3 regions of the Yersinia massiliensis genome follow, and region 2 is predicted to be linked to each of the others. Evidence: predicted binding sites of a transcription regulator. Region 2 holds the regulator's gene; each other region holds the start of a gene.

Region 1 (4,257 bases), 390 kb from region 2:
CCATATCGGGTAGGGCAATATCTTGTTCAGCCAACGCAGGGACCTTTTCAATCCGCCGGCCAAGATCATAGCCAAATAGTCCCAATGCCCCCCCTAAGAAAGGTAAGTCTGGATGCGTTAGGACTGATGGTAAGATTTTATCCAACTCTTGCTGCAATAACGTAAAGGGATCTTCGTGGGATAACGTTGTCCCGTGAGTGCTGACAATCTCGGTTTGTTCCCCTCTGGTCGTGAGTGTGACCACGGGGTCAGCGACCAAAATATCAAAACGATTATGGGCATGCTCGGCGAATCCAGAGTGCAATAACATCGCCCACTCCTGATTGGCGAGTGGTGTAAATTGCTGGAGTAGGGCATCAGGCTGATAGGGTAATGTTTTGAAGGTCAGGGATTTTATACTCATGAGTCGTTATTCTTTTCTTACGGGTGAAGAGGGGTGAACATCAGGCCGCCGAGAAGATTAGCATAAAACACGCATCGGTTTCTGTCCGTTCTATCGGGGAGGGCCAATTCAACTCGGATATAGCCAATTCAGTATGGAATAGCCAATTCACCGCTGATGAGAATAAACAGGTATACTTGAGCAATTATAGGTAGGAGATAAATCAATGCTAGCGGGTATGCCTTCACTTTCCCATGAGGAACAGCAAGAAGCAGTTGAACGTATTCACAAATTCATGTCGGAAGGGATGAGCAGTGGCGAGGCGATCGCATTGGTTGCCGAAGAGATTCGAGAACGGCACCAAAACGATCCTCAAGCAATGCCTATCTTTGAAGATACGGATTTTGAGGATCACGAAGAGTCTGATTATCGTCGTGATGATGAACAAGATGCAGATGACATTGAAGATCAATACGAAGGTTGATGTTCGCACTGCAAATTAGGCCGCAAAACCCGCCGAGAATGGCGGGTTTTTATTATCAGGGAAAAGTGTTATTTCCCACTCACCACGACAGCACTCGCGGCGTGTTTCGCCACTTCAATGGCAGCACTCACGTCATCGGCAACCGCCAGTGCGACACCCAAACGCCGTTTACCGGCAATTTCCGGCTTACCAAATAAGCGAATCTGTGTATCCCCCGTTAACGCTGTTTCTAGCCCATGATAATGGATATTGTCGCTGGTTAATTCAGGCAAGATAACGGCTGATGCTGCCGCGCCATATTGTCGAATGGTGCCAATCGGCAGCCCCAAAAATGCACGAACATGTAGCGCAAACTCGGACATGTTTTGCGAAATTAAGGTCACCATCCCGGTATCATGCGGGCGCGGTGAGACTTCACTAAAGATGACTTCATCGCCACAGACAAACAGCTCAACGCCAAATAACCCGTGTCCACCTAATGCTGTTATTACCTCAGAGGCTATCGCTTGGGCGCGATCCAACGCAACATCACTCATTGCTTGTGGTTGCCAAGATTCGCGGTAATCACCTTCTTCTTGGCGGTGACCAATCGGCGCGCAGAAATGAATACCATCAACAGCGCTGATCGTCAGCAGGGTTATTTCAAAATCAAAGCGCACCAGTCCTTCGACGATCACACGTCCACCACCAGCACGACCACCCAATTGCGCGTAGTCCCATGCGGTTTTGAGTTGATCTTCACTGCGAATCAAACTCTGTCCTTTACCGGAAGAACTCATCACAGGCTTGACAATGCACGGGTAGCCAATCTCACTCACGGCAACGCGAAAAGCACTCTCGGTATCGGAGAAACGGTAGCTAGAGGTGGGAATTTGTAGGGTTTCGGCGGCCAGACGGCGAATGCCTTCTCGATTCATCGTCAAGCGCGTAGCCTCGGCGCAAGGGACAACACGCTGTCCCATGTTTTCAAGTTCAACCAGCATATCGGTGGCAATGGCTTCGATTTCAGGCACGATATAATGTGGTTTCTCTTGCTCGACTAACTGCTTCAACGCAGCACCATCCAGCATGTTAATCACATGGCTGCGATGGGCGACATGCATCGCGGGAGCATCCGCATAGCGATCGACAGCAATCACTTCCAACCCGAGTCTCTGGCATTCTATTGCCACTTCTTTGCCCAACTCGCCTGAGCCTAGCAGCATGACACGAGTGGCGCCTGGGCGCAGAGCGGTTCCAATTGTTAGCATAGTGAGATACCTACATCAGTGGGGAATTAGCACATTTACTCGGCGCGCGAGCGATTTTAATGGGCAACAGTATAAAGTAAAATAGAAACGAAAACGATTGCGTATCTAACTGAGCGCAGTCAAAGAGGGGCATTTATTGGGTAAGAATTTTCATTCTGAACGCATGAAGGCCATCGTGAAAAGCGCTGAGCAGGTCTAATTTGTAGGGTTTTTGCAGTATTCTACCGGCAAGAGGCCCACTTCTGGTATTATCGCGCCAAAATATTGCGCTTGCCTTCAGGCCATCGCTGCCATTCCATCCTGTTATAAGAGTCTTTGCCGTGAGCACAACCTCCTTTGCTACCTTGACGCTGCCTGCTGAGCAGTTGTCCAATCTTAATGAACTTGGCTATACCGAGATGACACCGGTACAGGCTGCAGCGCTACCGGCAATCCTCAAGGGCCAAGATGTTCGTGCGAAGGCCAAAACCGGCAGTGGCAAAACCGCTGCATTTGGTATCGGTTTGCTAGACAAAATTGCGGTAGGTGAGTTTGTCACTCAGGCATTAGTGTTGTGTCCAACCCGTGAATTGGCAGACCAAGTCAGTAAAGAGCTACGCCGCTTGGCCCGTTTCACTCAGAACATCAAAATTCTGACCTTATGTGGCGGGCAGCCGATGGGCCACCAGTTGGACTCTCTGGTACATGCGCCTCATATCGTTGTCGGTACACCAGGGCGCATCCAAGAACATTTACGCAAAAAAACGCTGGTGCTGGATGATCTCAAGGTGTTGGTCTTGGATGAAGCCGATCGCATGTTAGATATGGGCTTCGCCGATGCCATCGATGATGTGATTTCTTACACCCCACCAACGCGCCAAACACTGTTGTTCTCCGCCACTTATCCGTTTGGCATTGAACGAATCAGTGCGCGGGTACAGCGTGATCCGCTCAATGTTGAAGTGGATGATGGCGAAGAAGCCCCCGCCATTGAGCAGATGTTCTTTGAAACCACGCGCGAAAAACGCTTACCGCTGCTGATTGCCATTCTCAGCCACTATCAGCCAGCATCTTGTGTCGTGTTTTGTAACACCAAAAAAGATTGCCAGAGCGTTTACGACGCCTTGGAATCCCGTGGTATCAGTGTACTGGCGTTACACGGTGATTTAGAACAACGTGACCGTGATCAGGTGCTGGTCCGTTTTGCCAACCGCAGCTGCCGTGTGTTAGTGGCAACCGATGTTGCAGCTCGTGGTCTGGACATCAAAGATTTAGAGTTAGTGGTTAACTTTGAACTGGCGTTTGATCCTGAAGTTCATGTACACCGCATTGGGCGTACTGGCCGAGCAGGGATGAGCGGGCTGGCTGTTAGCTTGTGTACACCACAAGAAATGACTCGCGCCCATGCAATTGAAGATTATCTGCAAATAAAGTTGAAATGGACACCCACTGATCAAGTGAGCCGCAGTACTAGCCCTCTGTTGGAACCCGAAATGGTGACGCTATGCATTGACGGTGGCCGTAAAGCAAAAATTCGTCCAGGTGATATCTTGGGCGCACTCACCGGTGATGCGGGATTGACGGCGGCAGACGTGGGTAAAATCGACATGTTCCCGGTGCATGCCTATGTGGCTATCCGTAAGGCCAGCGCCAAGCGCGCTTTACAACAGCTGCAACAAGGTAAAATCAAAGGCAAAAACTGCAAAGCCCGTCTATTAAAATAATCACAGTGGGGGGATGGTGATTGCATCTCCCCAACAAATCATCTTATACTGTGTTTATGTACAGTAACCTATAAGCAAATAGGACGTTTATTCATGGCCGTTGAAATAAAATTCGTCGTGGTAAGACAGGGTGAGGAAAAAATGACTTTCACAACCAAAAAAGAAGCCGATGCCTACGATAAAATGCTGGATTTGGCTGACAATTTGTCTGAATGGTTGTCACAAGCTCCCTTAACACTGGAAGAAGAACAGCGTGAAGCGCTAAGTTTCTTCTTGGCAGAAAATAAAGATGCATTGGGGCAAATTCTTCGGGGTGCAAGTCCTACAGCCCCTGTAGATGGGCAGTCAAAAGTGAAGTCTGAGAAAAACGCGCCAGAGAAAAAAACCAAACCTGAAGAAAATCAAGCCGCTTAATCTGCCTACTTTCGGCAGAAAGTC
Region 2 (4,257 bases):
ATGTCATTTGAATTACCGGCATTACCTTATGCGCAAAATGCGCTGGAACCACACATTTCAGCTGAAACACTGGAATACCATTATGGCAAGCACCACAACACTTATGTGGTCAACCTTAATAATCTAATTAAAGATACAGAGTTTGCTGGCAAAACGCTGGAAGAGATCGTGAAAACATCTAGTGGCGGTATTTTTAACAATGCTGCTCAGGTTTGGAACCATACCTTCTATTGGCATTGTCTGTCGCCGAATGGTGGTGGTGAACCTCAGGGTAAAGTAGCTGACGCCATAAATCAGTCATTTGGGTCTTTTGCTGATTTTAAAACGCAATTTACCGATGCTGCGGTTAAAAATTTTGGTGCTGGTTGGACTTGGTTGGTCAAAAAAGCAGACGGTTCACTGGCCATTGTCAGTACATCGAATGCGGCTACCCCGCTGACCACCAACGATAAACCGTTACTGACTGTAGATGTATGGGAACACGCTTATTATATCGACTACCGCAATGCGCGGCCTAAATACCTGGAAAACTTCTGGGCGCTGGTGAATTGGTCTTTCGTTGAGACGAATTTAGCCTGATAAGGCGAATAAACGCGAGAGGATGTGTTGATACATCAGTATCACTAAAATCGATAACCATAATAAGGGCGGGTAAACCGCCCTACTTGTCACGCTATACCGGCAAGCGGTTGACTTAATTCATTACCGCCACGAAGCTAAAGGCAATAATCATTGCCAATGCACCAACAGTCGTAATCAGCGACATTTTCAGATTGGTATCCATAAAAACTCCTCAGCCGGTCAATTTGTAGTAGGGAAAAGGCACATAGTTAGTGTGTTAAATTATCTTCCCACAATTCAGAAAAAAAATCTTCTGCTCATTACTCACTTTATAACTTTGATTACCCCTTTCACTTTTCCTCCAGATCAGCCAAAATTCGCAGTTCATAACTGCATACTGGCCAATAACGTCCAACAAATACTCTCAGACAGCCCGCTGATTCCATTTTCCAGCCTAATAATATGCTTCTGTCTGAATGGTTTCGAGTATGTAGGCAAACGATTAACAAAATACTGACCTGCTGTAACAGGTGAGCTTAGGAGTTATTTTTTATATGGCAACGATTAAAGATGTGGCCAAACACGCGGGTGTGTCCACCACCACCGTTTCGCACGTGATTAACAAAACTCGTTTCGTCGCCGAAAATACTAAGGCTGCCGTGTGGGCGGCCATTAAAGAACTGCATTATTCGCCCAGTGCTGTGGCCCGCAGTTTGAAAGTTAATCACACAAAATCCATCGGCTTGTTAGCAACCTCCAGCGAAGCCCCCTATTTTGCCGAAGTAATAGAAGCGGTTGAAAACAGTTGTTATAGCAAAGGCTACACGCTGATTCTATGTAACTCTCATAATAATCTGGATAAGCAAAAAGCGTATCTGGCGATGTTGGCGCAAAAGCGTGTCGATGGGTTATTAGTGATGTGTTCAGAATATCCAGAGCAACTTCTTGGGATGCTGGAAGACTATCGCAATATCCCGATGGTGGTGATGGATTGGGGTACAGCGCGGGGTGATTTTACTGACTCTATTATTGATAATGCTTTTGAAGGCGGTTATTTGGCCGGTCGCTATCTTATTGAACGCGGCCATCGCGATATTGGTGCCATTCCGGGGCAGTTATCTCGTAACACCGGCGGAGGTCGCCATCAAGGCTTCCTTAAGGCATTGGAAGAAGCGAATATTGAGCTGCGTGATGAGTGGGTAGTTCAAGGCGATTTCGAGCCAGAATCAGGCTATAAGGCCATGCATCAAATTCTGACACAAAAACATCGTCCAACGGCCGTATTTTGTGGCGGAGATATTATGGCGATGGGCGCGATTTGTGCAGCCGATGAATTGGGCCTGCGAGTGCCACAAGATATTTCGGTGATAGGGTATGACAACGTGCGTAATGCGCGCTATTTCTCACCAGCACTGACCACCATTCATCAACCCAAAGAACGATTAGGTGAAACGGCATTTGCCATGTTGCTCGATCGTATCGTCAGCAAGCGCGAAGACCCACAGACCATTGAAGTTCACCCGAAACTGGTTGAGCGACGTTCTGTTGCTGATGGTCCGTTCCGCGACTACCGCCGTTAATCAAACTCTGCCGGTAATGACTCATCTTCCGGCGCAAAAAACATCTATTTGGTAACGCCCTGCTGCCAGTAGCAAACTTCGCTACCGGCGGCACTATCGTGCGGTCAATCACAGCGCAATCACTCATTTTCGTCTTTCAGCCACTCATCATTCAATGTGACACTGTCACCCAAATATTCAAGTAACCAAGCCAACGCGGGTGAATGGTTATTTTGCTCCCAAGTCATGCAGCAAGGGCTATCTGGTAAGGGTTCTGTCAACGTCAAAGCAGCTAACTTCCCTTGTGCAATCAGTGGTGAAACCATATGAGTCGGTACCATGCCTACGCATAAGCCTGCACACAGGCAATCAATCCCTGTCACCCAGTCCGGTACCACCAGCCGCTGCTGATTATCAAGTGTCCAAGTGTCTCGCTTGGGTAGATTCTGCGCGGTATCCTCCAAACATAATGAGGGAAATGGCCGTAACTGGTCATCGGTCAAAGGCCCTGTTAACTGGGCCAACGGATGTTCAACACTCACAACACACTGCCAGCTCAAAAATCCCATATCGCGAAATACAAACCGCCCGCCAACAGGCACAGCGCGAGTCGCGCCAATGGCCATTTCTGCTTGCCCGTCGACTAACACATCCCATACGCCATTGAACACTTCATAGCGTACCCGCAATTCAATATCGGGAAAATGCCGATAGAAATCTAAGATTAAGCGGCGGCTGCGAGCTGGCTTAACGATTTTATCTATCACGATGGTCAATTCCCCCCGCCAACCATTCGCGACTTGCTGGCACTGTCGACGTGTGCCATTCATTTTTTTGATAACATCACGCGCTTCCTTGATAAAAATTGCGCCTGCAGCCGTTAATTCGACGTCACGATGCCGCCGTTCAAACAGTGGCACCGCGAGCCACTCTTCAAGTTGACGCACGGTATAACTTATCGCCGACGGTACACGGTGCAATTCTTGTGCAGCGGCACTGAAACTTCCAGTACGCGCGACAGCATCCACTACATCCAGTGAGTATTCAGACCACATTAACTCCACCTCTGCTGCTCAACCATTTAGATATCAAATATATTGATAGCATGGTGCAAATATTACCGTTTCACAACAGATTATCTTGCCGGATAGAATGCCCTCCGCAATAAATTGCCTATAACAATGCATTTACAACAATCGTCATAACAGCCATTTTCTGTCGCACCTGCAAAAAAATGTCCCCATCGAGATATCAAGAATGAAAACAACGTCTAGCTTCATGTTCTATCTGGCCGGTTTAAGCATGCTAGGTTATCTGGCCACCGATATGTATTTGCCAGCCTTCGGCGCAATGCAACAAGAACTGCAAACTTCAGCAGGGGCCATTAGTGCCAGTTTGAGTATTTTCTTGGCGGGTTTCGCAATAGCTCAGCTTATTTGGGGACCGGTCTCGGATAAATTAGGCCGTAAGCCGGTGCTGTTAGCGGGTTTAGGGCTATTTGCCATCGGGTGCTTAGGGATTTTATGGGTTGAAACCGCCTCACAATTATTGATCCTACGTTTCATTCAGGCAGTGGGCGTCTGTTCTGCGGCCGTAAGTTGGCAGGCTTTAGTGGTAGATCGCTATCGCGATGGCAAAGCCAACCGTGTGTTCGCGACCATTATGCCTTTGGTGGCGTTATCTCCGGCACTGGCCCCTCTCCTCGGTGCATGGTTGTTAAATCACTTCAGTTGGCGCTCTATTTTTGTGGTACTGCTGGTCGTCACATTGCTGCTCTTGATCCCAACCGTACGCCTTAAAGAACGCAATAAATCCGTCAACGAAAAGAATCAACAATCTATCACGACGATCAGTTTCTGGCAGTTGCTGAAATCACCGGTATTTAGCGGCAACGTCATGATGTTCGCCGCCTGTAGTGCCGGTTTTTTTGCTTGGTTAACCGGTTCACCTTTTATTCTGGGTGACATGGGTTACGGCCCGAATACCATTGGTTTGAGCTATGTACCGCAAACTTTAGCCTTCCTCTTGGGAGGATTCAGTTGTCGTAGCGCACTCACCCGTATTAAAGGAAATACGTTATTACCTTGGCTATTGGCGGGATATAGTGCCAGCATGATCGCGCTTTATTTCATCGCCA
Region 3 (4,257 bases), 1.3 Mb from region 2:
ACCTACTAATGATGTTACTCGGTGTGCTGTTACGGCGCGGTAGTCTGTTGGATGACCGTTTTTGTGATGGCGCAACTCGCCTGGTTTTCAATCTCGCTCTCCCTTGTCTGCTGTTTTTCAGTATTGCCACCAACAATGTCAGTCTGATGGATAACTTGCCATTGGTTATCTATGGTGCAATTGGAACGCTAGCGACCTTCCTACTGCTTGAATTCTCAGCCAAATGGTTAGTCAAAGACCCAAAAGAGCGCGGGGTTTTCGTGCAGGGTGGTTTTCGGGCGAATACTGCCATTGTCGGCTTAGCTTTCGCGATGACAGCCTATGGCGCCGAAGGTGTTGCTCTGGGTTCAATGTACCTAACGGTCACGGTGATATTGTTTAATATGTTATCGGTGATAACGCTCACCCGCAGCCTACAGTCTGGGCAGGGTGGTAAAATTAGCAAATTATCGTTGCTGCGTAGCATCGTCACTAATCCTTTGATCATTGGGCTATTATGCGGTTTGGCCTATGCCCAGACTCGATTACCGATCCCGACAGTGATTGTGCAGACTGGCGGCTATATTTCCGCATTAGCCCTCCCATTGGCTCTGCTATGTACAGGGGCGAGCCTCGATTGGCAGGCAATGTTCCGTTCGTCTAACGTGGCGGCATTATCATCGGTAGCCAAATTATTCGTGGTCCCTTTTTTGATGACGTTTGGCGGGATACTGATGGGCTTTCGCGGGGCGACGCTTGGGATTATTTTCCTCTTTTCTGCCACGCCAACCGCCGCGGGTAGTTATGTTATGACCCGTGCAATGGGAGGCAATGCCACCTTAGCCGCGAATATCATTGCGCTGACGACTGTCGGATCTTTCTTCACCACGGCACTGGGGATTTATTTCTTACGGTCGATGGGTGTGATGTGATTTTTTAATGCAAGTGCAGGAGTGAAATGATGGAAGCGTTATGTCCGGTTTGCCAAAAAGTGATGGGTGAAGTCAGTGGTCACTTTCATTGCAGTCACTGCCAGGGCAACTATCAGCAGCAGGCAGAGTGCCCTGAATGCGGCAAGCCTCTGCAAGTGCTGAAAGCCTGCGGTGCGGTAGATTATTTTTGCCAGCAGGGCCACGGGCTGATTTCGAAAAGCCGTGTTCGTTTTAGTTATCTGCCAATACCCTAATGGCATGGCGATAGGTTAATGATTCAGCACTAATTTTCTGTTGTCTTACGCTGACGGGGCTTTTTCGCCACATTGATTTGGGTGATTTCACTTTCCACCCAACCATCCTGTAGCCGAGTAGTCAGCTTGTCACCGGTATGAACTTGCTTGGTGGTCTTGAGCAGTGCACCTGCAGGGGTTTGTGTCACGCTGTAGCCGCGAGCCAAAGTCGCTAATGGGCTAACTGTCTCCAGTTGCGAACAGGCGATACCAAAGCGCTGACGATAGTCATTGAGTTGGCGCTCCAATGCTTGACGCAAACGGTATTCCTGTTGTTGTACCCGCTGACTATAACGGTGAATTTGTCCTTGCGGTTGAGCTTGAACCAAACGCTGTTGGAGCCGTTCGGTACGTTTGCCCAATAAACGAATTTGTGTCTGCGCACTCTCTGCTAGGCGACGTTGCAGCTTCAGCAGCAGCGTTTGCTGACGTGCTAAACGCAAATGGGGATGTTGTTGCTGCAAACGATGTTCGAGGCGAGTGAATTGCTGGCTACGTTGTGCCAGATAGTAATCCATCGCCATTTCCATTCTTTGTTGCTGCCCTTGTATTTGCCTGACCAGTTCAAGCTGGTTACGGCTGACTAACTCAGCAGCGGCAGAAGGGGTTGGGGCGCGTAAGTCGGCAACAAAATCAGCGATAGTGACATCGGTTTCATGGCCGACTGCGCTGACAATAGGAATGCGACTGCTAAAGATGGCGCGAGCAACTCGCTCATCGTTAAAACTCCACAAATCCTCCAGAGAGCCACCACCACGCCCGACAATCAAGACATCGCATTCGCCCCGCAGGTTAGCGAGTTGAATGGCGCGGACTATCTGCATTGGCGCATCAGCACCTTGTACCGCTGTTGGGTAAATAATCACCGGCAGTGAAGGGTCACGGCGTTGCAACACCTGTAACACGTCGTGTAACGCCGCGCCACTGGATGAGGTAATGACCCCGACTTGTTTGGCAGGGCTGGGGAGGGGGTGCTTAATGCTAGGGTCAAATAGCCCTTCTGCGGCCAGTTTTTGCTTCAACTGCTCAAATTGCTGTTGCAACAATCCGTCACCGGCAGGCTGCATACTTTCGGCAATTAACTGATAGTCACCACGGGGCTCATAAAGCGTAATCGATGCCCTGACCAAAACTTGTTGGCCATTTTGTGGGTGAAAAGTGGTACGGCGGTTGGTATTGCGAAACATCGCACAACGCACCTGTGCCCGATCATCTTTCAGGGTGAAATACCAGTGGCCGGAAGAGGGCTGAGAGAAATTAGAAATCTCAGCAGTGAGCCAAATCTGGCCCATTTCCATTTCCAGCAGCTGTCGCACCGTCTGATTTAGGCGGCTGACGGTAAAAATTGTTGAGGCAGAGGATTGTGACATGTGACCTAGATCAAATTTTAAAACAAGCACTTAATTGATCGATATTACCTACCTGAAACCGGTTGGCAAGAAATATTCTGAAAAAGTACTGGAGGCAAACGGTTACGCTCTGTAGAATGCCACGGCAATATTTTATCTTTTCACATTCACCTTGGTGAGATATTGCCCATGCTACGTATCGCGAAAGAAGCTCTAACGTTTGACGACGTCCTCTTGGTTCCAGCCCACTCCACAGTACTGCCTAATACGGCGGAACTTGGCACTCAACTGACTGCAACTATCCGCCTAAATATTCCTATGCTCTCTGCAGCCATGGATACCGTTACCGAAGCTCGCTTGGCCATTGCATTGGCACAAGAAGGCGGTTTAGGTTTCATCCACAAAAATATGTCCATTGAGCGCCAGGCTGAAGAAGTTAGCCGGGTCAAAAAGCACGAAAGTGGTGTTGTGACCGAACCACAAACGGTGACACCAACGACGACGCTACGCCAAGTTAAGGAACTGACCGCCCGTAATGGTTTCGCCGGTTATCCGGTCGTGACCGAAGATTATGAGTTGGTTGGGATCATCACTGGCCGTGACGTTCGTTTCGTCACCGATTTGGATCAACCCGTGACGGCGGTGATGACACCAAAAGAGCGGTTGGTTACTGTCAGGGAAGGCGAAGCGCGCGAAGTTGTGCTGCAAAAAATGCATGAAAAACGCGTAGAAAAAGCATTGGTGGTTGATGATAGCTTCCACTTACGCGGCATGATCACCGTGAAAGACTTCCAAAAAGCAGAACGCAAGCCAAACGCCTGTAAAGACGAACATGGTCGCTTACGTGTTGGCGCTGCAGTCGGGGCCGGTGCAGGTAACGAAGAGCGTGTAGATGCTTTAGTGGCTGCGGGTGTTGATGTCTTGCTGATTGACTCATCTCATGGTCACTCCGAAGGCGTGTTACAGCGTATACGTGAAACGCGAGCTAAATATCCAAACCTACAAATCGTCGGCGGTAACGTTGCGACAGGTGCTGGTGCGAAGGCGCTGGCTGATGCTGGCGTGAGCGCGGTTAAAGTGGGTATCGGCCCTGGTTCTATCTGTACTACCCGTATTGTGACCGGTGTTGGTGTGCCACAGATCACGGCGATTGCCGATGCAGTCGAAGCCTTGGAAGGCACCGGTATTCCGGTGATTGCTGATGGCGGTATTCGTTTCTCTGGTGATATCGCGAAAGCCATCGCGGCTGGCGCGGCATGTGTCATGGTCGGATCTATGTTGGCCGGAACCGAAGAGTCTCCAGGCGAAATCGAACTGTATCAAGGCCGTTCGTTTAAATCTTACCGTGGTATGGGGTCACTGGGCGCGATGTCCAAAGGCTCTTCAGACCGTTACTTCCAGACCGATAATGCTGCCGATAAATTAGTGCCGGAAGGCATTGAAGGGCGTGTGGCTTACAAAGGTCTGCTTAAAGAGATTGTGCATCAACAAATGGGTGGCCTGCGTTCATGTATGGGGCTGACTGGCTGTGGCACTATCAATGAATTGCGTACCAAAGCTGAGTTTGTTCGTATCAGTGGCGCAGGTATTCAAGAAAGCCATGTGCATGATGTGACCATTACTAAAGAGTCACCGAACTACCGTATGGGCTAATGCCTAAGGTTGAACCGGTGAGTTTGATTTTCGTCCGCTGTGCATGCTATA

What was found. The regulator PurR, encoded in region 2, represses purine synthesis genes. The targets are predictions, from matches to a motif close to CANGCAAACGTTTGCNTG.
Positions count from the first base shown of each region.
Region 1: the regulator PurR is predicted to act here: its motif matches at 2,203-2,220, upstream of purT (formate-dependent phosphoribosylglycinamide formyltransferase).
Region 3: the regulator PurR is predicted to act here: its motif matches at 2,666-2,683, upstream of guaB (IMP dehydrogenase).

Region 1 covers NZ_CP028487.1:2,146,019-2,150,275, forward strand. Annotated here, with positions in the region: gene pabB (aminodeoxychorismate synthase component 1) at 1-403, opposite strand, end outside; gene DA391_RS10105 (YoaH family protein) at 609-866, shown strand; gene purT (formate-dependent phosphoribosylglycinamide formyltransferase) at 935-2,116, opposite strand; gene dbpA (ATP-dependent RNA helicase DbpA) at 2,437-3,819, shown strand; gene DA391_RS10120 (YebG family protein) at 3,913-4,233, shown strand.
Region 2 covers NZ_CP028487.1:2,538,118-2,542,374, forward strand. Annotated here, with positions in the region: gene sodB (superoxide dismutase [Fe]) at 1-579, shown strand; gene DA391_RS11860 (YnhF family membrane protein) at 695-784, opposite strand; gene purR (HTH-type transcriptional repressor PurR) at 1,116-2,141, shown strand; gene punR (DNA-binding transcriptional activator PunR) at 2,261-3,175, opposite strand; gene punC (purine nucleoside transporter PunC) at 3,378-4,257, shown strand, end outside.
Region 3 covers NZ_CP028487.1:1,259,479-1,263,735, forward strand. Annotated here, with positions in the region: gene DA391_RS05790 (AEC family transporter) at 1-911, shown strand, start outside; gene DA391_RS05795 (zinc ribbon domain-containing protein) at 941-1,165, shown strand; gene xseA (exodeoxyribonuclease VII large subunit) at 1,195-2,574, opposite strand; gene guaB (IMP dehydrogenase) at 2,743-4,206, shown strand.